One region of the Candidatus Brocadia sinica JPN1 genome, then DNA from elsewhere that is predicted to be linked to it. Evidence: riboswitches for the same ligand, from Rfam matches in the RefSeq annotation. Region 1 holds a riboswitch; the other holds the start of a gene.
The links. Region 1 has a riboswitch for cyclic di-GMP ahead of BROSI_RS20205 (hypothetical protein). Riboswitches for the same ligand answer to the same signal wherever they lie in the genome.
Positions count from the first base shown of each region.

Region 2: another riboswitch for cyclic di-GMP. It lies ahead of BROSI_RS01110 (hypothetical protein); the one in region 1 lies ahead of BROSI_RS20205 (hypothetical protein).

Region 1 is NZ_BAFN01000001.1:2,145,151-2,157,611, forward strand. It holds gene BROSI_RS09665 (spermine/spermidine synthase domain-containing protein) at 173-2,626, shown strand; gene BROSI_RS20205 (hypothetical protein) at 2,724-6,176, opposite strand; cyclic di-GMP riboswitch class I at 6,521-6,637, opposite strand; gene BROSI_RS09680 (thiamine pyrophosphate-binding protein) at 6,669-8,243, opposite strand; gene BROSI_RS09685 (thiamine pyrophosphate-binding protein) at 8,246-10,108, opposite strand; gene BROSI_RS09690 (peroxidase family protein) at 10,150-12,461, opposite strand, start outside.
Region 2 is NZ_BAFN01000001.1:240,673-253,133, reverse strand. It holds gene BROSI_RS01140 (Uma2 family endonuclease) at 1-105, opposite strand, end outside; gene purB (adenylosuccinate lyase) at 635-2,089, opposite strand; gene groL (chaperonin GroEL) at 2,296-3,915, opposite strand; gene groES (co-chaperone GroES) at 3,933-4,220, opposite strand; gene BROSI_RS01120 (response regulator) at 4,409-4,813, opposite strand; gene BROSI_RS01115 (UbiA-like polyprenyltransferase) at 5,425-6,318, shown strand; cyclic di-GMP riboswitch class I at 6,605-6,710, shown strand; gene BROSI_RS01110 (hypothetical protein) at 6,860-7,606, shown strand; gene BROSI_RS01105 (hypothetical protein) at 7,554-7,889, shown strand; gene BROSI_RS01100 (DUF2905 domain-containing protein) at 8,098-8,322, opposite strand; gene BROSI_RS01095 (energy-coupling factor ABC transporter permease) at 8,824-9,459, shown strand; gene BROSI_RS01090 (PDGLE domain-containing protein) at 9,486-9,800, shown strand; gene BROSI_RS01085 (class I SAM-dependent rRNA methyltransferase) at 9,805-10,767, opposite strand; gene BROSI_RS01080 (hypothetical protein) at 10,841-11,125, shown strand; gene BROSI_RS01075 (cation diffusion facilitator family transporter) at 11,355-12,206, opposite strand.

The sequences.
Region 1 (12,461 bases):
TCCTCCTCCGGTTTTAGCCAATCTTTTTCAAGCGAAGATTCGCTTGCGATAGCCGTATCAAGCCTTTCCTTAATTATCTTTGTCTTCAAAACTGGATTATATGTTATGATATTGAGTAAATTCTGTGAAGGGTAGTTTACCCTTTTGGTAAGCCATTTCAAACAAAAAAACCATGCAAAACAGAATATCCCATATCTTGCTGTTCCTGTGCATTGCAGCGATTGGTTCTTACGCAACCATTGCACAGGTGATATCAATTCGTGAATTTCTGAATATCTTTTACGGCAATGAATTGTGCCTTGGTATTGTGTTTGGGGCATGGTTTCTCGGTATTGCAACGGGCGCCATTGTGGGCGCAAAGGTTGAGTATACCTTGAAACATGCCTTCAGCGTTTTCATAATCACCTTGTTCATTATGTGTCTTGTATTACCCGTACAAATCTTTTCGGTACGTGGTGTACGGGGTTTTTTGAGTGTGGGAATAGGCGAGTACATTTCCCTGGTACCCCTGCTTCTTATTTCCATTGGGTTAATCCTCCCTTTCAGTTTTATCATCGGTTTTATCTTCCCGTTCTCATCAAAAGTTATACGGGGAGTTACCGGCGACGCATCTGTTGATATTGGCGTGGTTTACATAGTAGAATCCATGGGAAGCCTCGTCGGAGGACTTGTATTCTCATTTTTCCTAGCCTCCAGATTTCATCCATTTAAAATCATAGCGCTTTTGAATGTTGGTATGTTTGTTCTTTTAACTTTTTTACCTTTTCGTTCTGGTGTAAAAGAAAATAAGAGGACAGCAAGGGTTTTAGGGTTTGTTCCCATTGGTTTGACATTATTCATGATAATAGTTTGGTTTTCACCCATCCCTGATAAGGTCGAGGTATTATCCACAAAGATGCGATGGAATACCTTGAACCCCCATATTGAACTGATGACTTCTGCCGACTCAAAATACCAGCATATCGATATAGGCAGGCAAGCCGAACAATACAGCGTCTATCTCAATGGACAATATGCCGCTGCCTTCCCTAATGAATATGAATACGCCCAGATCACTCATCTCGTGATGACCCAGCATCCATCCCCAAAAGACGTCCTCCTCGTTGGTAATGGCCTTGGTGGAATCATTTCAGAAATGCTTTTGTATCCCATCGAAACACTGGATTATGTGGAACTGGACCAAAACCTCTTGCAAATCGCTGGCAAATATCTATCCCACTCAGACAAACAAGCCCTATCCGATAAGCGGGTAACGGTATTTCATCAGGATGGCCGTTATTACGTAAAAAACATATCGAAGAAAAAGCGCTACGATATTATCCTGGTGAACACGCCGGATCCCTCAACGGCCTTTCTCAACCGTTTTTATACCCTTGAATTTTTTCAAGAAATTCAGGCCATCTTAAAATCAGACGGGATTTTGGCCGCCTCAGTTAGTTCTGCAGTAACTTATATTGGAAAGGAGGTCGGAAGTTATACAGGTTCTCTCTATCGCACCCTGCACGAGGCCTTTCAAAATATACTCGTGACACCCGGTCAGACCAATTTCTATTTTGCGTGCAATGCAGAAGGGGGCATTACCCCTGACATAGCAACACTCATGGAGCGGTATAGAAAATTGCAGATAAAATCAGAATATTTTAATGAGTATCTCTTTTATACCCTGCTTCAGCCAGAACAGGTTGCATTTATCGAAAGGCAACTGAGTCAGAGAAAGGACCTGCTTGTTAACACAGATGCAAGACCCGTCACCTATTTTCTAAACCTCATATTGTGGGATTCCCTTACCGGTGGACGTTTGCACGGGTTATTTCATGGTTTAAAGGACGTGGGTTTAAAATCGTTTCTCATCCCCATTGTGATTGCACTGGCAGGGAGGATAATCTACACGATTTTAAGGCAAATCAAACTAGGAACTAACGACACAAAGCAACTCAAAACCAACTGCCTCATCGCTCTAGCCACAACAGGATTTACCGGTATTGCATTGGAGATTGTGCTGCTTTATGCCTTTCAAAATATTTATGGCTATATCTATGAGAGAATGGGTGTTATCGTTGCTGTCTTTATGGTTGGACTTGCACTCGGCGGTTATATTGCTAATCGAATTATCCTGAAAATAGAAGGTAGCACACGTCATTTGTCAGCAAAAGATAATATGCTGATATCTGAAAATTGCCAAATAAAAGGGTGGCACGGACAAACTCGTTTGTCCGTGTCCGAATTCTGGTGGATTAACATCCTGATGATATTTGAGGGGGTTATTGGTTTTTATGCCCTTCTTTTGCCATTTTTAATTCACGCACTGTCTTTTTATTCAGCAGCAGCCGAGGTTGGATTGATTTTTTTTATTGGAATTGCAGGGATATTAACGGGTTTAGAGTTCCCACTGGTCAATAAGATATTTATTCAGCAGAATAAGGACATCGCCATATCTGCAGGGGCTACGAACGGCGCCGACCATATTGGCGCCTTTTTGGGGGCAATTTTGACGGGGGTAATCTTCTTACCTCTCCTGGGTGTATTTGGAACGTGCCTGATCCTGGCTACACTCAATATAGCAAGCCTCATTCTGATAGCTTTTTCAGTCTTGTGTCGTAAAAGATCAGATATACAGTGCAGATGAATACCCAACTGACATTTCTCTTACACAATCGTTCAGTGGTGCGACAATCGAGACGACACCAAGCACCCTCTTGTATTCTGTAATTCACAATTATCAATCATCTCATCTCTAGATCAAACTGCCCATCCTTATATCTAACTCTGACAACGTCATTATTCCTAGTGTTCTTGGTCAGTTCGATACTCTCGATATCGCAGAGTTTAGTAACCACGTCGTCAGGTTGAGGTGGCAACAGAACATCAGGATTTTCAGGGTCAGCACCATTGACACCCTCGATAATTTCAGGCATGAACGTTTCGTTATCAATTTCATTGCCAGTAACCGTGTTGAAAAGATAAGCAAAATGGGTATCTGCAGACGTTCCATTGATAGTTCGACCGATGATCACCAGCAACGAGTCATCTCGGCTACACCAGAACTGCTGCCAAAACATTTGTGTGATAAGTTTGATTTCATTACCAAGGCCATGGGGACCATTGGGCATGGAGAAACCTAAGTTGTAAAGAGATACTGCAGGGTCGTACGCGGGGTCATTCCTCCATGGCGGGATAACAATTCCAACCCGGCATCGGGGGGAAATCGCGTAATAGAGTACTGGCGATGGTGATGAGGAAATACTCCCTGTAGTGATATGAAACGATACAGTAGGAGTATTCCTATCACCGCCAATCGTGGCGGTAATGCTGCCACATGATTGGCTGCTATCGCCATAATGATGTAACGTCACTCGGTCGAACAAACCATATTTTCGCTTAATAACGAGGGAAGCCGGAACGCTACGTGTAAAATTGGTGTCAGAAGCAATAATATTAAAACCTGTCTCTCCTAAACTAGCTACACCTTCCTTATTGCGCACAGTAAGCGTGCTGTATCCAGTATTATCTGGTTCTGGGTTTAACTCGACGTCTCGAGGACCGAAATCATGGTTGACACCTTTGCCGTCAGGAAGATCTGTTGAGAGGTTTACGTTTAGCTTATTGAGAATATTATGCCCTGTCAACATCAACCTGTAATCGGCTTGCCCACCCCATTCGACAGTTTGCTCTGTTGGCTGAACATTGATCTCAAAATGCGGTCGTGCAGTGACAATGAAAGGAAGTCCCGTCGACTGAATAAAGTCACGTTCCGGAATGACGGCATAGAGTTCCCAGTTGCCAGGTGTTAGATATGCAGTTGCATCTCTTTCGCTAAGACTTACCTGGAAAGTTATTTCAGGATATTGTCCCGTAGATGTTGTCTGACTAATACGATGAGATTGCTGGTTTCCGTTGTTCACTTTTTGAAGCAACCACTGCACATTATTCTGTGGAACACAGCCACCAATTACCCTAAAAGTGTAGGCGTCTTGCTCTTGAATGTTCGGTGTAATGCCACTAGCCCAGCTCAAGGATGGTTGATCGTAGATTTCGTAGCGTATGGGTCCCTGGAAAATATGGTCTGCCGCTGAAGCTGTCACTTCAACCGGCATGCACGCTGCAGTGGTTCTGAAATCCACTGCAAGACTGGTTTGACCTTCTTGTATTATCACAGGAGATTGAACCTGTAGCACTGATGGGATACTTGAGGTGATCTCAACCGGTATGCCCCCCATTGGCGCAGGGCAACTGACCCGGACTGTAAATGTACCGCTTGTCCCTCCCCTGAGATCTGTCCCTGTAGGAGACTGTACCAGCCACAATTTTTTGACGCGCTCTACCGTAAGCGAAACTGGTGCAGCGGTACCACAGTGAACTTGGTTTGCTTGGCTTACAGCTCCTATCGTGTAGGTCGTAGTATCAGACCGTGTTTCCAGTACGGAACCGGAGGAACCCCCCTTAGCTACCTGATTACCTTGCTCGTCCCGTATGGTTACCTCAATACTACCGCAAGGTGGAATCGGTGCATCAACAGGCCGGTCTATCAAATGCACGCGCCAGCTGATCTCGACGGGCGTGCAGGCTTCCGCCCGATGGACTGATGACCGGAAGAAATCGATGACAGGTGGGTAAATAATGCTAACCGCTGCGGCGGGAGATCTATCCATGAGAATTTCGGCAGGAAGTTCGGGCATAGCAAGGCCGCAGGTATCCGCCAGCCTTCGGCTCGCTTCTGATGGAAGGGAGCCGAGCGCTCTTAGATAGACAGGGCCTGTATGCGCCTTTGTTGGTGGTATTTGTGGTTTCGGAGGTTTTTTGGAAGGTATGCGGAAACGGATCTCAGTCGGTTGAACAGAGATTGGTGTGATGACTTGATCTCCGAAATACAGCAAGACCCCGGTTGGCAGGGTAGGCGGTATTTGGGGCTTGGGAGGTATTGTGATTGGGAAGAAGCGTCCAGGCTGCGGTCGGGCTACGAGCACTTGATTCGGATCATAATTGCTACAGAGGCAATTTGGCTCGACCGAGGCGATCAGGTCGGTAAATTCGTCGCGGAGCTGAGCGGCCAGGACTTCCCCGTACAAGCCCAGGCACAGGTCGTTGATCTGCTCGCATGGACTGGGTTCGAATCCATCGTCCGGACCTGGCTCCGGTTCGGGAGGGAATCCTTTAGGTGGTCCAGGTGGAAGGATGAAAGTTGTAAGTCCATCGTCACCAGGAAAGACACCAAAAGGGCCTTCGAATTCACGAAACGCCCGATCTGCCAAGTCGTTGTAAAAAGAGATATCCTGCATTCGATCACGGACATAGGCCCGCGCCTGTCTTGTCCATCTTGCATCTTGATTCCGTTCTTTGAAGTCTAGACGAAAGGCACCTTCGAGAACCTTGGCGGTACGCTGAAGAATAGGACCACAGCCTCTCACAGGTTGCAGTTCTCCCAGTGCATCGATGAGTCCCATTTTACTCATATCCTCGATCCGGCCTAACACCCCCGGAGCACCGCCTGGGCTAGTGAATGGAAAAGCACTTAATACCCGGCGTAGCGATTCTTCAGCGTCTTTGTCTCCAGCGAGGCTGCGTGCAGAAAATTGACTGATCTCGTTTATTTCCTTGATTACCTTCATGATCGAGAGAGGGACGCGTGCATTTCGAACATCGACACCCTGGAGCCTTGCGAGTTTTTCCGCTAAGTGTTGCAAGACCGACTTAGTAATGATGTCACTTGACGTAATAAGGGGTGGTTTCGAAACTTGTCCGCTTGTTGGGTGCATGATGCGCAGCTTTACGGCTATGGAATCTTCATCTTTATAGGGAGCTATACGAATATTCCCAAGGACTTTTCCTGTGCGGTCAAGAGCTCTTATTTCTATATTCCCCGGATGAAAGATCTCTTTTACTTCCGCAGTAAGTTCGAATTTCAGAGTAAATGCGCCAACTTCTTCAGGATAAACTGCCTCAACTATCTCTTTTTCCGTGCAGCGATCTCTGGCCTCGACGCGGACTTCAGAGTCCATCCAAGGTTCCCATGGTTCCAGAAAACCAATAACGCTTAAAGTTCCACTCATTGACAGTTCTTGTTTCACTGGTTCCTGACTCATCCGCGCCATTGCAACCTGAACTGAGAGGCTTAAGGAAACTGCTACAAGAGTTACAAAAATAATTACCACCGCTACCTTTAATGAAAACCCTTTCATAAAGCATCTCCTCGATAAGTTTTATTGATGTGCTGGAAGCTTCTACAAGTCTTCATTTACTACACCCAGTTTGGCGCTGAATTCTTGCATCTTCGTTTCATATACATCCTTTCATTTAATTCTTGAATTCATCCGGCATGTAATATTTGGTTGTTTGGCCTGACATCATTTCATATCTATAGTAACAGTCGTCTTCTTTTACGGCTATTAGTACATATAATACTCTTACACTGGCATATTATACGCCTAAATGAGCGTATAATGCGGGATATTAGATCAAAAATAGTTGTTTTTAACTCGTAAAAACAAAAAAGCCTTACTGCAAAAATGTTCATTGAAACATCTTCGGCAGTAAGGCTGTCTTTACTGTAAAATCGTCTTTTGCAATCTGCGTCCGTGTACGTCTAAAAGACCCTTTTACTTTGCGTCCCCAGATCACTCTGGGTTTGCCTTTATCGTGATGTGTTTTTATTGATGGTACTTTTAAATCATTTACATTATCATCATTGCACAAGGTTTTTTGATTTTGCCCTTAACTATATCGTCCCTCTTTATTGACAAAGGGTCTATCTCCTTTACAGGGCAGTCCATGCCTTCTAATACTAATCTCGTGTCTGCAACATTATTGTTCTTATTTACAGTGTCCACGCATATGATGGTAAACTCTAATCCCATTGAGACGGCTGGTTGTAACTCCCTTATATGGTAAAAAAGTGAATTCTTGTCACAAATAAGAACAACGTTATTATCTGGATTACCAATAGCTGCACCTATCGCAAAAGGAAGTCCAGCCCCTGGTATGTCCCGGTCATCCATGATAAAAAGATTTTTATAGATGGCCTTTCTAAAAAAACAAGATGCTGCAAGTGATAACTCTTTCCCATCGACGATAAAGATGTCATTGCTGGAAGAAATATTTTTCAGTGAAGCAAATATTCCCCTTGCATCTTTAAACTCTTTTGACAATTCTATTGCTAATAGGTCGCAATTTTTATAGAAATCATCCCTCCAGGCACGGAAAGCGTTTTTATTCGTTTTCGTTTCTCGTTCAAAATAGGAGAAACTACTCCCGGGATCTGCATGTACAGGACAAAGGTTAGGAATGCTGTCTGCAAAAGATGACGGATCAATTTCTACCTGGACAATACCCTTTACATGCGAAGAATTTTTTATCGCAGAAAGAATACGTTCTGAATAAGGGTCGATTCCTGCAATAATCAAAAGATCCGTCTTATTCAACAATTCCATTCCTGATGTTGAATTCATGAATAATGACGCATCCCCGGCATAACAATAATCGTCGCCACAAAAAACCCCGGAACTGTGTACGGTAGTGATAACAGGTATTCCCAGTCTGTTTGCAGCCTCTTTCATCCCCTGATATCGCCCGGGGCGTCCAAAACCCTGGCCTAAAATAATAATAGGCCTTTCGGACTTTTGAATCGTTTCACAGGCTTCTTTCAGACAAAAGGCATCTCCCGCTATGGCACCTCTATACATCGTCCTCTCAGCCGGAGGCATTATACTCTGCCTTTTCTTTTTTGTAAGTACCTTGTATCTGAACAATATATCTACAGGGATATCGATATGTACCGGCCCTGGTATACCTTGCCATGCCTCCCTGAACGCCCTGTAAATCATTTGAGGTATTCTCTCCCAGGTGTACACGATGGTATTCCATTTAGTGATAGGGAAAAATATTTCATCCTGATTACAACCTTGTAAGTTTTCCTGATGAGGTTTTATTTTCCAGCTTTGAAGCTGTGGGGCAATAGAGAGAACAGGCAGATAATTGAACCACGCCTTTGACAGCCCTGAAACTTCATATATGACCCCGGCCCCTACCGTTGACATTGCTACGCTTGAGCATCCCGTAGAAGCAGTATAGCCGGACGCCATGAGAGCTGCGGCAGTTTCACAACGCGGAACGGTTAAATGAATTTCCGGGAATTTTTCAAATGCATCATATACGGTGCCGATGTGTTCTCCGGATATAGAAAACACATGCTTGATTCCACATTGAACAAGTACGTCTAAAAGCAATGCCCCCCCAGTGATTATTTTCATTTTTAAGACCTCCACTTGGCCATTATGTTCACCCTCAATAAAGCTTTTCTGATATAGGTAAGATTAAAGAACAGCTTGCTCCATCCTAATTTCATTATCAATAATGAACTCTTTAATACCTTAATCGGATTTAAAAGCTTCAGTAAACCATCAAACTCAATAAGAGAGAAACTCGCCAGACAGTCCGGAAAATTGTTTTTGTCAGTTATAATATCAACGAGCGCTGCTTTGCCTTCACTTGCCCCTTTTTCGTACGCGGGTAGTATGTCCCCGACCTTATCCACCCGTGTTGCATGCAAACCAAACCCACGGGCTATTTTTGAGTAATCAATGTCAGGGAGCATAGTGCCAACAAAATTTCCTCCTAACATGAAATACTGCATAGCCCTGATCATATTCCACGCCGAATCATTGGAGATTATTATCATAATGGGTAAGTTTAGCCTGCAAATGGTCTCGAGTTCCTGGATATGGTACAGGAATGATCCATCTCCACTTATCAGCATAACCCGTTTCCCCGGCGAGGCCAGTTGAACCCCAATGGCGTAAGGTATCCCACAACCAATTGCTGCCATGCCAAACGGATAAAAAGATTGCTGGGGTCCCAGTGAAGGCGCATGCGTAGCGAAAAAAACTGGCGTGTTACCACCATCCACTACCAGGACCAGATCATCCCTCTTTATGACTTTCCCCAGCTCTTGTATGATCTTTCCCTGTTGTATAACCGGCCACTTTTTATTGATAAATTTGTTAAGTCTCTTATATCGGCCCTCTTTCAGATGAGAAAGATACTTTGCCCATGACCTCCATGCAGGCTTTCCGCTAAAACCTTCGGAGCGCAATTGCTCTGTTAATTGATTAAGAACGGTTTTGACATCTCCCAGTATTGATATCTCGGGAGACACATTCAGACCAATCTGAAGCGGATCTATATTGACATGAATAAATTTAATCTTGTCAGACCATAGAGGAGGAAGACCAAATCCGTCTAATCCACAAAAGCTTACTCCCAGCGCAAGTACAATGTCGGCCTCTTTTATAGCGACATGAAAGGCTTCACCCGTTGTATAGGCCGGCCCGCCAAGACAGTACTCATGATCTGACGGTATCGAGCCGAAACCACCCATTGTTGTAGCAGCAGGGATCTTAAACGCTTCGATAAAACGGATAACCTCTTCATAGGCCTCAGAAACCTTCACTCCTCCCCCGCAAAAAATGAGAGGTTTTTTTGCATTCTTAATACTCGATGCTGCTTTTTCAATTGCAAGCTTATCCCCAGCCAGCCGTATAGGCCTCGCTTCGTTCGTAATTGGTGAAGACGATGGTGAGAATACGGTAGTGTCAAAAGAGACGGTTTTCTCTAATAATCCGAAAGGTATGTCAATATGTACCGGACCTCTTTTATGCCTGGTACTTTCAAACTTTCCCTTCTTTATAGTGTCTGGAATACTCTCGAGTGTATTGATCCGTTTCCTCCAAATGGTAACCTCATGATACACTGCATTTTGGTCAAATCTGTATCTGTTAAACCCTTTATTGTAATCAACTTCATCATCATTGCAAATTGACAAAGAAAGCAAAGGGGTCTTATCAGCCCAGGAATTTGCAACTCCATAAATCTGCGATAATGATCTGCCATTGTCATCCGTTAATACAACGGCAAACTTCCCGGAGCGCCTAATATAACCGTCTGCCATTAAGGTCGCTGCCCCTTCAGTTCTCGCAATAATTACCTGTATACTCGTTTTCTTTTCTAAACATGTTCTGAGAGGGCTAAGTCTGTCTGAAGATGTAGTAAAAACATAACTGATTCCATTAGCAACAAGACTTCTCGCGATGAGTTCGTTACCTGAAAGATCTTCCACGTTTAAATCTCCCATAGTTTAAATTACCTATTTATTTCACACTATTCCTGTAAAAAATCCCCTCTTTTCTGATATTCTAAAGCAAAATCAGATCTTTTCCGATCCCATAAATCAAAGGGATTTTTAACATTACGTAGTGCCGGCCGAAGCTTTGGAAATTGTCGTTTGATGACATCCACCATATTGGTAGTGTTCACATAGTCAAATCCCCACCGGGTATAAAATTCTGGCCGATAATGTTCGGTAAAAAACCGATCGCTAAACAACCTTCGGGAAGCGTTTAAAATAAAAACCTGAAACTGAGTTTCACTGATCACGAAGCCGTGTGGCCGTGAGAACTCGGCGAGGATACCAACCAGAAGATCTACTTTTTCAATGTCGCTGTCATAAACCTTGCGCATTTCTTCCACCAGCCGTTGCTGACGTTTCAGCTCTGCTTGTTTTGCCTGAAGTTCGTCAGCGGTAAGATTGGGATCTTTACGGAAATCACGCGATCTGTTGTTTTCAATTTCCCACACAAGCTCTTTGTCGATAAAATCAGTAAAATCCTTCAAAGGTTTCAGTTGCAGTTGCCGGCGAAATTCATTAAAGCGCGGGACCCCACGCTCTCTATCCCGAATAATGTCCATTGCAGCAAGGTCAATTTTACCTCCGGGCGCCTGAGGCACCACAAGTTCAGTCATAAAGCAGGGAAAATTTTCGAGGGTGAGCTGCCCACAGCCGGTAAGGCCAAAAGATAATGCGATACTATCGATCCCGATTCCCCGCATAAAACGTTTCGAACCTTCCCGAACAGTATCGACAATGGCGATTTGGTTCTGAACGGTTTTTATACCAGGCACTTTACTTTCTAATTCTCTGCCGCTAAATTGTCGCACTTGACCTTGAGAAAGTACGTCAGCATCATAAATTGCTAAAAAATCTGGTATGGTGGGATGGAGCCGATAGACAGAAGTAAATTCCTCCGTTAAGGTAAATGGTACCCCGAAGTGTTCCGCCCTTGGCATCCCCATGACGCCGGTGCCAGTAACCGCAAGGCTGACTAACTCATCTTTGCGAAAATCCTGTAGCGTAGCGGTAAAGTCATTGATAGCTTTTTTAGAGCCTTCCCTGGCTATGCGCATGATTTCCTCTTTAAATGGGGAATCCCCTTGGGTACTGCCCAACAAGCCTTGCCAATTGGTATGCATAGCCATGTCCCCCAGCCGATTGTAAAGAAGTTGGGGCGTCCATTCGATGGTATGAATTTTGGCTAGTAATGCAGAGATGATTAGCCTGGCGGTATCATAGAGTTCCTCATCACTCCATGCTGCTGCCCCACTCGGGGGGGTAGCGTTTTGCCGCAATTGATCAACGATATAGTTATGCTCTTTAGAAAACATGACGTGCATCAAACTAAGGCCCACCCACCAGTTATCTGCAAAAGCTGATATTTCCTGGTCAAGGAAGCCTTTAGGGGGATGAAGTCCAACTTCGCTGTAAGAGGGGAGCACCCCAGTGTCCGACACTTTTAATTTGGCTTTGTCTTTGGGATCGAGCACCCTTTGCTGCGTTTCCTGGTCCCAGCCGTAAAGTTGCGAGGCATCCCACCAGAAGGTCACCGTATTTTTCCATGTTTCCACGGGAATATTTTTTAAACCAGCCAAACCTTTTTGATCGTCGTGGAGAGTTCGCGCCACCTCCCAACCACCCCCTTGCCCAACTTTTGCTAAGCTTTGCAATTTACTTTCAGAAATGGAAAAGGTGTTGCTATTGTCGTTCCATCCATCACGGGTATGAGAAAACCAATCATGAGTCATAAATTGAATCCAGGCAGAGGCCCAAAGATTAAAAAATGGCGCTGCGTGATGGTTAAAGGGGTCTTTTCTCACTAAAAGGCGTTCACTGATAACGCGGGGATTAGGGTCGCCCGCATCCTGTGAGGAAGTCACTTTGCGATGGAAATCAATGACAGATCTATTAGCGGTCTCAATGGTTACATTCCGCCCAAACCGCTGCCCTACGGCGCCCATCAATGGGTTATCAAAATCGTTGCAGCGGCCATCGAGCGTTCGTGCGCGGTAGACTGGATTTTTCAGGCTCCTTTCCCCACAAGACGAACCATCCTGCATTGCCTTCCAGACAACCCGCCGTTCGTCTCCTGTCTGCCGGCCCCGATCACCCCATGCACCATTGGTATCGTGCATATTATTGGCTACAAGATTTATGCGGAACTTTTCTAACTCGCCTAATGCGGCAGCAATACCAACAGCTTGAGTTAATTGGCGTGAGGCGATATCATAACGGGTTCCCGTAAACCATTGCCAAAGTACCCAGGGGCGGTCCTGATTGCGTTTCACTCTGGGATTCAACC
Region 2 (12,461 bases), 1.9 Mb from region 1:
AGGCATCATAAAGAATTCTCCTTCGACAAGCTCGTACCGTCTATCTTCGGGCATGTGAAGATAATCCCGATAAGTAAATTTAACTTTTCCATCAGTTTTTGTCATAATTTCACCGATTAAACTGGCTATGGATGTGAGTATTTGAGGTTAAGGAAGAGGCAAGAAACCGGATATCAAGCTTCCTGCATAACCTGCTTACTGATATTAATACAGGATGTAGGTAAATTCAAGGTTTATTTTTTTGCAGGAAATTTTTAATTTCTCCCGGAAACTCCCTTATATCTACCGGTTTTGGAATATATCCAACACAGCCTGCCTTCAGCGCATTTTTTCTGTCCCCTTTTATCCAGACCATCTTACCCCGGTCTCTTCCGTTCCGTCATCCGTGTCTTTTCAATCCTTTTAATATCTCTCAGCAGGAGTATGTTCGGTTGGAGGAGAAGAATCGTTCGTTTATCAAAGGGCACAAGTATACCTTAGATATAAAAATGCAAATTTTACCCACTCGTTTCCACAATGACCCGAAAGATTTAACCATGCATGGGAGGCAATACTTCCATGGTAAATTATGACTTTGGCTATTTTCCTTTACCCTAAGTCACAAATACACCCAGGATAAAAAGGAACAAATCAATTATACGTGCAATGCCGGTATTAATTTTTTATTCAGAAGATGATTATTCCGTTTGAGAAGAGGGTCTGCAATCTCATTTATAAATTCTTCCACCTGCTGCGGCGCCCTGCCAATGAGTTTAATCGGATCGGATATTTCTTTCAACTTCGATTTAATCCGAGAAAATGAAGGGTCCTGTGCGACTCGTTCCAAAAGGTCGTTTTTATCTCCCGCTTCTTTTATCCTGCGGGTGGCCTCCATTGCATGCTTGCGGATCCTTTCGTGCAGTTCCTGGCGGTCCCCGCCTGCATTTACAGCCTCCATGAGGATATTTTCCGTTACCATAAAAGGCAATTCATCCGCAAGATGGCGGTTGATAACGGCGGGGTAGACGCTGAATCCGGATGCAACGTTCAACACAATATTCAATATGCCATCAATAGCAAGAAATGCCTCAGGAACAGAAATTCTTTTGTTGGCAGAATCATCCAGCGTCCTTTCAAACCACTGTGATGCAGCAGTAAATGCCGGATTTAAACAGTTGCAAAGCACGTAACGTGCAAGGGCGGCAATCCGTTCACAACGCATAGGGTTCCTCTTATAAGCCATGGCCGATGAACCAATCTGCTCTTCCCCAAATGGCTCTTCTACCTCTTTCAGATGCTGAAGTAATCTCATATCATTCGAAAACTTATGGGAAGATTGTGCTATACCTGTTAAGCCAAAAGCTATCTGGCTGTCAATTTTCCGGCTGTACGTTTGTCCTGTTACAGGATAATAACTATCAAATCCCATTTTCTTTGTGACGAGTTCGTCCAGTCTTTTAACCTTTTCAGCATCATTATGAAAGAGCGACAGAAAGCTGGCTTGTGTACCCGTGGTGCCCTTTACCCCATGAAACCGTAAACCCCTGATCTTCGTTTCTATTTCTTCGATATCGAAAATGTAATCCTGTGTCCATAAACAAATACGTTTTCCTAACGTTGTTGGCTGGGCCGGCTGGAAATGAGTAAAACTCAAGGTTGCAAGGTCTTTGTATTTGACAGCTTGATTTGAAAGGACGCTTACAATGTTTACCAGCTTTGCAAGTACCATATGTAATCCTTCCTTCATCTGTATGAGGTCGGTATTATCCTGCACGTAAGCGCTGGTCGCTCCGAGATGGATAATTGGCCTTGCCTTCGGACACTGTTCGCCATAGGCGTGGATATGTGACATAACATCGTGTCTGAGTTTCCTCTCATACACTTTTGCAGTATCAAAGTTGATCGTGTCCTGAAAGCGTCGCATTTCATCAATCTGGTCGCTGGTAATAGTTCGTAACCCAAGTTCTTGCTGCGCCTCAGCAAGCGCAATCCAGAGTTTCCGCCAAGTGCTAAATTTATGTTGATCAGAAAAGATAAAGCACATCTCTTTACTGGCATATCGTTCAGAAAGTGGCGATTGATATTTGTTGTAATGATTGATTGAAGGCATAATTTAAAAAGAATCCTTTAGTAATTTGTCCGTATTTTAATCATAAACGTATGAAAATCAATCTAAAATAAAAAAGGCGTTGACCGTTTAAGTGCAACGCCTTTTTATAGAAATTTCTGTTCTCAGGCACAGATAACAGGCTATGAAAATTTATAACGATAAAATATTATCTGCATTTACCTGAGAAACCCGTATCCGCATGAAAATCAATGCCTATGTCCGCACGGAGCAGCCCCTGCCTCTTCTTTCTCCTCTGGTATTTCACCAATGACAGCATTGGTCGTTAAGAGCAGGGTGGCAATGCTTGCGCCATTTTGTAACGCTACTTTTACAACCTTTGCGGCATCAACGATACCAGATTTGACCATGTCGGTATATCTTTCCCCAAAAGCGTCGTAGCCATAATTGCCGGTGCCTTCCTTTACCTTTTGCAGGATAACAGCGCCTTCCAGTCCGGCATTCTCGGCGATCAGCTGGATTGGCCTTTCTACAGCCGTTCTGACAATATTTACGCCAATTTTTTCATCGCCTTTGACCGATATGGCGTCCAATACCTTCGACGCCCTTATCAGGGCAACTCCGCCTCCCGGCAAGATACCTTCTTCAACTGCCGCCCTGGTGGCCTGAACTGCGTCCTCAACGCGGTATTTCTTTTCCTTCATTTCTGCCTCTGTGGCAGCTCCGACATTAATCTGCGCAATTCCACCAGAGAGTTTTGCAAGCCGTTCCTGCAATTTTTCACGATCATAATCAGAGGTAGTTGTATCAATCTCTGCCTTGATCTGAGAAATCCTTCCTTGAATTTCATTTTTATCACCAGCCCCCTCAATGATTGTTGTTGTATCCTTGTCAATAACCACCTTCTTTGCTCTGCCGAGATCGCTGAGTTGTACGCTGGAAAGTTGTATGCCTAAATCTTCAAACAGGGCTTTGGCTCCTGTCAAAGCGGCAATATCACCCAATATCGCCTTCCTTCTGTCACCAAACCCCGGCGCCTTAACTGCAACACATTGCAGGGTTCCCCGGAGTTTGTTGACTACGAGGGTACTGAGCACTTCCCCTTCTGCATCTTCCGCAATGACAATTAACGCCCTGCCTGATTTGGCAATCTTTTCCAATAATGGAACAAGGTCTTTAATGGCAGACAATTTCTTTTCGTGTATCAGGATATAGGGGTTCTCAAATATTGCCTCCATGGTTTCGGGTGAGGTTACAAAATAGGGAGACAAATACCCCTTATCGAATTGCATTCCTTCCACGACATCAACAGAGGTTTTCAGACTTTTCCCCTCTTCCACCGTTATAACACCGTCTTTGCCGACCTTTTCCATGGCATCTGCTATTTGGTTGCCAATCTCTTCATCATTGTTACCGGCGATTGTGGCAATTTGCGCAATCTCTTTTTTGCCTGATATTTTAATGCTCATCCTGGTTAATTCTTTTATCAGGGCATCCACGGCCTTTTCTATCCCGTGCTTAATATCTACAGGATTTGCGCCTGCCGTAATATTTTTGAGGCCTTCCTCAAAAATAGCTTCCGCTAAAAGCGTTGCCGTAGAGGTGCCATCGCCTACCATATCGTTTGTTTTGGAGGCAGCCTCTTTGACCATTTTAGCTCCCATATCTTCATACGGGTCTTCCAGTTCAATTTCCTTTGCAACGGTAACACCGTCGTTGACTATAGCCGGGGAACCAAAACCCTTTTCAATGACGACATTGCGGCCTTTCGGTCCTAACGTAACCTTAACGGCTTGAGCCAGCTTCTTGATGCCCTTTTTTATAGACTCACTGGCGTCATACCCATAGATAATCTTTTTTGCAGCCATCACTACCTCCTGAAATATTAGTCAATTACAGCCAAAATATCATCTTCAGACATCAGCAGATATTCTTCGCCATCAATCTTCACTTCGGTGCCACCGTAAGAACTGAATAGTACCCGGTCACCCTTCGCAACCTGAAACTTTGCCCGCTCCCCGCTCTTTAATAATCTCCCGTCTCCAAGGGCAACAATCTTACCTTCCCTCGGTTTTTCTTTTGCCGTATCGGGTAATAAAATACCGCCCGCAGTCTTTCCTTCCGCTTCAACCCTCTTTATTAATATCTTCTCACCTAATGGCCTTACATTCATATCTCAAATCACTCCTTTCTTTAAACGTCCTAAATACGCTGACATGAATCCGTCATTGAGAGGACATCCGCTTTGCTCAGTATAAACTCCGCGAAGCAATCTCAAGACTGTGATTGCTTCGCCGTTCCTCTTGGCAATGACAACTTTTCTTTTAGCCTTTACCCTCGAATAAATGCGGACCTGATGAATTATTTCCAATAGTATTTCGCAATAACCTGCTCTACGGAATCCCGTAATATATTGATGTTAATCGGTTTTGGTATCAGGGTATACACATCCTCGCTTATAAGATCAATTTGAAGCTCCTTTGTTATTTCGCCCGACATAAAAATGCAAGGAATGGCAAGACTAATCTCCTTTTTTATAATCTTAAATGTTTCAAGTCCGCTATAATCAGGAAGGTGTACATCCAAAATGAGAAGATGTACCTCTTCCGTCTTGGCTATCTTAACCGCCTCTCGTCCACAACTGGCAAGATATGTTGTGTAACCCTTCGGTTTAAATACGTCTTTTATACTATCACGGCATGATTCATCGTCATCCGTTATAAGAACTGAATAATGCCCCGCGCGTGGATCTAACAATGCCATCATAATTGAATCCTCACTCAATTTTGAGAAAACATAAACTCTGACAGAGCAAATAATATACCAACAAAATCTTCTCACATTTTCAAAAGATGTACATCCTGTTTTCACTCGGGTAATCAGATGATTGCGTTCAATACAAAAAATCTCTATTAATTTATAGAGTAATTAGTTATGACTCACTTAATTTTTGACTTAATTTTAATTGTACAAATTTTTTTTTCCTTGGCAACACGATTTTATCGTTGTCATTATGACACTTTTGAGGTAAATAAATTCTTATTGCTGCCACTCTGACAGATACGCCGGCCATAAGGCATAATTACATCCCGACTACGTCCTTGATTAATACATCGTTTGTTCCTATAATCTCCAATTTGATAATCTATACCGGGCGCGGGCAAACGGAGTTTGTCCGTGCTGGGCTTGAAGCATTAACTTTCTGCAACGCCCTTATACATCTCCTTTCGAGAGGATACTAGAAAAGTCCCGTCCCGGCAGGGGACTACCCCGTGAGCCCAGTCGAACGATTCAGGGGGGTGGGATTTATCTTATTATAAAAAAGCCGCCAAAAGTGTTAAATGTAATCGTCCCCTAAAAGTTACGATAAGCGCATTATGAGTGAAACACACAAAGTCAAAATGGGGTTTTCGTATCTGCTGAAAAAGATTACTTCGATATTCGATTTAATCAAATTCAGTCATACCATATTTTCCTTTCCCTTTGCCGTGATGAGCGCATTTCTAGCGGCAGGCGGCATGCCAGGACTGAAACAATTACTGCTCATCCTTGCGGCGCTGATAGCAGCAAGGAGCGCCGCCATGTCGTTCAACCGGCTGGTTGACACCTCATACGACATTCACAATCCACGTACCGCATATCGTGTCGAACTGCAGAAGAAAATCGGAAGAAAGTACGTATGGATATTCACCTTCTTGTGCGTCATTCTTTTCATTATTTGTGCATGGTTACTCAATCGGCTGGCCTTTTATATGTCTCCGCTGGCCATCCTTGTCGTCTTCGGGTATTCGTACACAAAGCGGTTTACCCATTTGTCTCATTTTGTGCTGGGCATTGCATTAGGGCTGTCACCCCTTGGCGCATGGGTAGGGATTCAGGGAACGCTGGCGGCTCCCCCTTTCCTGCTGAGTCTTGCCGTTGTATTGTGGACGGCGGGATTCGATATTATTTATGCCTGTCAGGACGTGGAACATGACATAAAATCGGGATTATATTCCCTTCCGAAGAAATTAGGCATTAAGGGGGCGCTAATACTTTCTGCCGTATTACATCTTTTCATGGTAGGGGTGCTGCTGGCAGTATCCCGATACACAGATTTAGGTATTCTGTATACGATCGGGGTATGTATCGTTGCCGCTTTGCTTATTTATGAACATTCCCTCGTCAGGCCAAAAGATCTATCAAAAATCAATACAGCCTTTTTTACCGTGAATGGAATTATCAGTGTCGGCCTGATGGGCATAACCTTACTAGATATCTTTGTGAGATAAGTTTGGATTTAGGGAAGGGGGGGTAAAAATGGTACGAGGAAGTTAAAAACAATAGTCTGGTACGTCGGAAATGGCATATCATATCAATGTGTCATGGCACACTTGTGTGACGTCACACTTCTGTGTCACAACACACTTTTTTCATTTTCTTTGGATAAATCGATTGCTATTTATACCTGTCATGTTATAGTTATAAGTTATTAATAAACATTGTTTTATGGAATAATTAATTTAAAGTCCACTTCTGTGTTTATATTCTGGCGTTTGTTTTGCTCCTACTAAATTGTTACGACAAAGGTAAACCCTGAGTGATCAGGGGGGCGCAAAGTAAAGGGTCTTTAAACTATTTTCCTGCAAACGCAGGAAAATAGAAAGATAGCCTTACTGCCGAAGACGTTTTTTTCCAAAGATCGTCTTTTGCAGTAAGGCTTTTTTTTGAGTACGGGAGGTGAATACGGAAATCAATTTTCGTATCAGGTAAGATTTATGATAATGTAGACAAGAAAGAAGTCATTTTTGTGGATAACAAAAAGAGGAGAAAATGATGAATCGTTTATGGATGGAAGTCGCAGTATGCAGGTGGTGGAAAATAGGACTTTTAAGTGTTTTATGTTTAGCCGGATGGTCCGGATGGGTAAAGGCAGACTCATTGGGATTGAGCTTTGAGGCGAGGGTGACATGCCAGAGGTCAATAGAAGAGGTCTACTGGAAACATACGATATGGCCTGAGGAAAATACCTCCCCGAAACCACCACTGAGCGAGGTTATATTTGAAGATGAACTGAGAAAGAAGGTGGAGGAGACGCTGAGGATGTCAAAGGCTCTGGAGGTTATCTGGAAGCAGCCGGTCGATGGGTATCAGCTCCAGGCGGAAATGGAGCGAATGGCAGAGACAACCCGGAACCCTGAGATATTACGTGAACTATGGTCGGCGCTAGGTAATGATCTACAGTTGATAGCAGAGTGTCTGGCAAGACCCTTGTTAATGGAAAGGCTTAATACACGAATAGAGGACATGAAGGGGATGGGAGGGGAATGCCGTGAGGTGGAATGGAGGAAAGGGACAAATCTAGGAGAAGAGGCAACGGAGAACAGGAGTGGAGACGTCCTGGAACTGTCAGAGGATGAGTGGCAGGAGGCGATTGGAAAGTTGGCTGAGGCTTTTTGGAGGGGAGGAACAGGATATACCGTTGCGTCGTGTAAGCGCATTACAGGAGTATGGGGAGAGGTTTTATGTGATGGAGGTATTGAGGAAAGGGTCAGATCGAGTAAAGGTAGCCGTTGTTGAGTGGAAAAAGAAAGGGTTTGATGAGTGGTGGGTACGGATGGGTGAGCGGTTTGCCCCTGAGGTGGAAGGTGAGGCATTTACCTGTCGTTTCCTGAAATTGCAGCAGGAGCCCCCCCTACCCTATGCGCTCAACACCTGGTCTGCAATGCCTACGGGGGCAGCCCCCACTGCCCGATACTGGCACACTGCGGTGTGGACGGGCACGCAGATGATTGTGTGTGGGGGTACTAGGACTGATGGCTCTAATAATAATCTCAGCACCGGTGGACACTATACTCCATGAGAACTGATGCAGTGTCCAATTACAAAGGCCAAAACATGCAGAGAGGTTTGGTTAAAGTTCAACCCCCTCCCCTGATACATCAATACCAGGGGAGGGGAAAGCTTATGGAAAGGTTTATATAGCCGGAAATTCCAAAAAATGAAGGACCAATTTAACTGTATGTATTTATTCTCCTTTTTGCAGTCTGAATTCTAACTCCTCGTCTGTTTTATCTTCTGCTCAATAACCACATGATCAGGGAAAAGATGATACTGATGATGATGCAGGTGGTGATGGGAAAGTAGAAACTAAAGTTTTTCTTTTGGATGGCAATGTCGCCAGGAAGTCTGCCTATAAAGGGGATCTTACCCCCGATTACAAACAGCCCACCTACGATAATCATAATAATGCCCAGGCCTATGAAAATCTTGCCGAATGTGCTCAATTCACCCATAACGCGTACCTCCAGTTTCTTAACTTTCTCAATAGGATATTAAATTCGGTCTTCAGCGACTGATAAATACGAAATTTCATGAGAGGTGTCAACCCCCTTCATCCCCGCCAGCGGGGGACAATTGGTTGTCCCCCTCCGTGAGGGAAAACCTCCCCTTTATCCCCTTCTAGAGAGGGACAGGGGGAGGAAATATTTGTTTGAAATTCCTTATATCAAGTCAAGCACGGACAAACTGAGTTTATCGTTCGACTGAACGCTCACGATGAGGTCCATGCCACCCAAAAATCGGCTTAATTATCTCCACCAATAATTTAAACAAACATATTCCTTGCATGCAAATCTAATCCGCAGTAGAATCCGTTTTACAGTATCTAAATTCTGCAAATGATTTTCGCTATGCGAAAATCATTTGCAGAATTTAGGTGTAACTATTGTTCCATTTTGCTATATACATTCAGAAACAAATTATAGGATAAGTTGAGTCTTAGGAAAGACGATTGAATGCATATCCCTGACGGATTTCTGGACACGAAGACGTGGATTGGGATGGGCGGTATTTCTTGTTTATTTATTGGTATCGCTGTCCGGAAGGCAAATCAGAGAATTTCGGAGAAACACATCCCCTTATTGGGTGTCATGGCGGCCTTTGTCTTTGCAGCTCAAATGTTCAACTTTCCCGTAGGCGGCGGGACGAGCGGTCATTTCATGGGCGCTACCCTGACCGCCATTCTGCTTGGTCCATGGGCATCTGTACTTATCATGACTACGGTGCTTACCACCCAGTGTCTCGTCTTTCAGGACGGGGGGCTCACTGCTTTGGGGGCGAATATATTCAATATGGGCATTGTGGGGGGATTTTTCGGATACTACATCCATGGCATTGTTCAGTTTTTTGTTCAGGGCAAAAAAGGTATTTTTATCGGCGGTTTTACGGCGGCATGGTGCTCTCTTGTCCTGTCGGCAGTCTGCTGTGCCATTGAAGTAAGCATTTCCGGCACGATGCCTCTGAAGATCGTTGCGCCGGCCATGGCAGGTATTCATGCCATGATTGGTATTGGAGAAGGACTTATTACCGTTGCTGCGTTAAACCTGCTTTCGAAGGTAAGACCGGATCTATTGCAATTGCCAAAATTATAGCATATAAAGGAGAACTGCAAGTTTTTATGAATCTATCCAAAAAAAATATCGTGTTGTTTCTCATCTTTGGTTTATCCTTCATCGTCGGACTGATATTCCTTATTATTCCGTTTGTTTCGGAGATGCCCGATGGGCTTGAAAAAGTGTCGGAAGAGACCATGGGATTTTTAAAAAAAGATGATTTCAAGCCCATACTGAAGGCTCCTATGCCTGATTACACAATGCCAGCCGCAAAACAGAGATTCAACAGACAGTATGCCGGCATTATCGGGGTATTTATTGTATTCGGAGTAACGGTTTTTGTTGGATACATACTGAAAAAACGGCGCAAAAATCTGTAGGTCTTCAGCAGGTAAGCATGACAAACTTTAGATAGGGCTCCGGGAGATGTATTCCATCGATGGGAAAGTCTAAACCTTGCGATGAAACACCGACAAGCTTGTACGACTTTGAGGTAAAGTTCTTTACCTTCTGGAATAACTGGAAAAATTTTGAGAAGTTCATTTTGGCTATGTTTGTGGAAAAGACCAGGATTCCATCCTCACGAAGAAGACCGAGTCCCTGTCCAATTAATTTCGGAAAATCTTTTTCTACAGCAAATATCGTTGTTTTGCCAGTGGAAAAACTCGGGGGATCGATAATAATCATATCAAATGTCCGCCCCTTTTTTTGAAATCTTCTGATCCAATCCCAGACATCCCCCATAATAAACTCATGGTTGTTAACGTCGATTTGATTCAGAATGAAATTCTTTTTGCTCCATTCTATTGCTTTCCTGGACAAGTCTACATTGACTGTCCTTGCAGCGCCTCCAAGACTTGCGTAGACCGAAAAGGAGGAGGTATAGCAAAAGCAATTTAATACCTCCTTGCCTTTAGCCAGGGATTGTACCTTTCTTCTATTATCCCGCTGATCTAAAAACAGCCCGGTTCCACCACCCTCATGAAATGATATATCAAATTTTATCCCGTTTTCCAGCGCCAAAAAATCCTTAGGAATTTCCGTACCGTAAACAGAATATGTTTTAATATCTTCGCCCTTTAATCGTATCTTTGCTGTAATATTTTCCGGTGTTGTTGTTTCTTTGAGGGCATGATAAATACCATTTTTTGCGCGCTCTTCGTATGGTTGAAAATATTGCACCAGGATATTTTTACCATAGATATCTATAGTTACCTCAGGCAGGGTATCTCCATAAGAATTTACCAACCTATATGCATTTGTCGTGGTGTGATTTATATATTTTCTTCTTAATGACCATGCTTTATGAATAATTGAGTTATAGGGCAGCATTTTTATTTGGAACAAAATAATTTATTATCCTGTTTATTAGTTCGTAAATTTTTGATTGATTGTTGTAACTCTTCAGGAGGTTGAATGCATGAGAACAAAAACATTTTTTGTATGTCCCGGTTGCGGTAACAATAAGGAATTTAAACTTTTTACAAGTAACTTTCAGGTTATTAAACAATCCCCTGAGCAGGGCATCAGGACCGAGGAAAGCAATATTCTCCCCAGCCTGAGACAAAACGATAACTACATTGAATGTCAGCATTGTTTTCAAAGGTTTGATTATGACAATGCCGCAACTATCGGCAGAAAATATATTCAAACAACACAAAGACTCCGAAATGGCGTTACATCCGACACGGTGTCTCATCCCTAGAGATGAGACACCCTCCTTTCTCATCCCAAAGGGTGATTTAATTAGGCTTTCGGCAACTGAAAATATCTATTTTCGCAATAGCAGTCCACCCCATTCACCCCGCCAGCGGGGAGACAGTTGTTTGTCCCCTTCAGCACGGGGATTAAGGGGGAGGATTTTTGTTTGAAATTCCTATACATTCAAATCAGACCCTTGGTTCCGCTCGGAATTACATCACATTGTGTACTCTTTATATCGGATCTATATGCACAAATGCCTTATGGATGCTTTCGACAGACTCTACTGCCCGTTGGACATTTTTCCCAATGTCGTGTGCTTGTGTCATTGTTAAGGACTGGTCTAAAGTTATATGAATTTCAACATGAATGTAATTGCCCACATAATGCGCACGGACGTCATGAATTCCCATGACACCGGCAACAGCGCCTGCCTTCTTTTTAATTTCTTCCATGATACTGGATTCTGGTTGTCTGCCCATAAGGTAATCGATGTTTTGCACACCGATCTTGTACCCTGAATAGATAATCCAGAAACTGATGAGGATTGCCGCAATATCATCCATTTGCGGGTATCCATAAAGTCCAAAGATAACCCCCACAAGGGCGGTCGTGGATATATATACATCGTTTCTGCTGTCGATAGAGCTTGCCAGCAATGCGGGGCTATTAATTGAACGACTTACCTTTTTAAAGTAGGTGGACATGATCAGCTTCATGCCTATGGATATCATGAGCGTTACAATCGCAGGAATACCGGTTTTATGCACATGTGTCTCCATCAGCTTGAGCACAGAGGTGTGCAGGATTTCAAATCCTAAGATACCCGCAAAGATGGCCACAATCAAACCTGCTATCGGCTCTGCCCGATGGTGACCGAAAGGATGTCCCTCATCTGCCTGTTTGGAAGAAGTTTTTACGGCAAAGAATATGATTACTGAGGCAATAATATCGGTAAGGGAGTTAACGGCATCTGAAATAATGGCAAGGCTGTTCGACATTATGCCGGCAGTAGTCTTGATAACAAACAAAAAGATATTGCAAATGATCAGGACAATCGTTGCCTGGCGACCTCTGTTTTTCATGATACCCGTCGTCACTTTTAACCCATTCTATGTAAGTCTTACAAAGCGATTTTGTAATATTTACAAGATTCCGAAAGGAAATACAACCAAATACTTTTCCAGGAAAAATATTTTCTTCTTCCAAGCTTCTCCTGGCTTGACTTTTTCCTGTTATTAATAAGAAGATGATAAATTCGGCATTTATGTTGCTATTAACGATACGGGGGGTGGATAATTTCGTTATCACTATTTGCAGTCAATTTAACGAGTTGACTC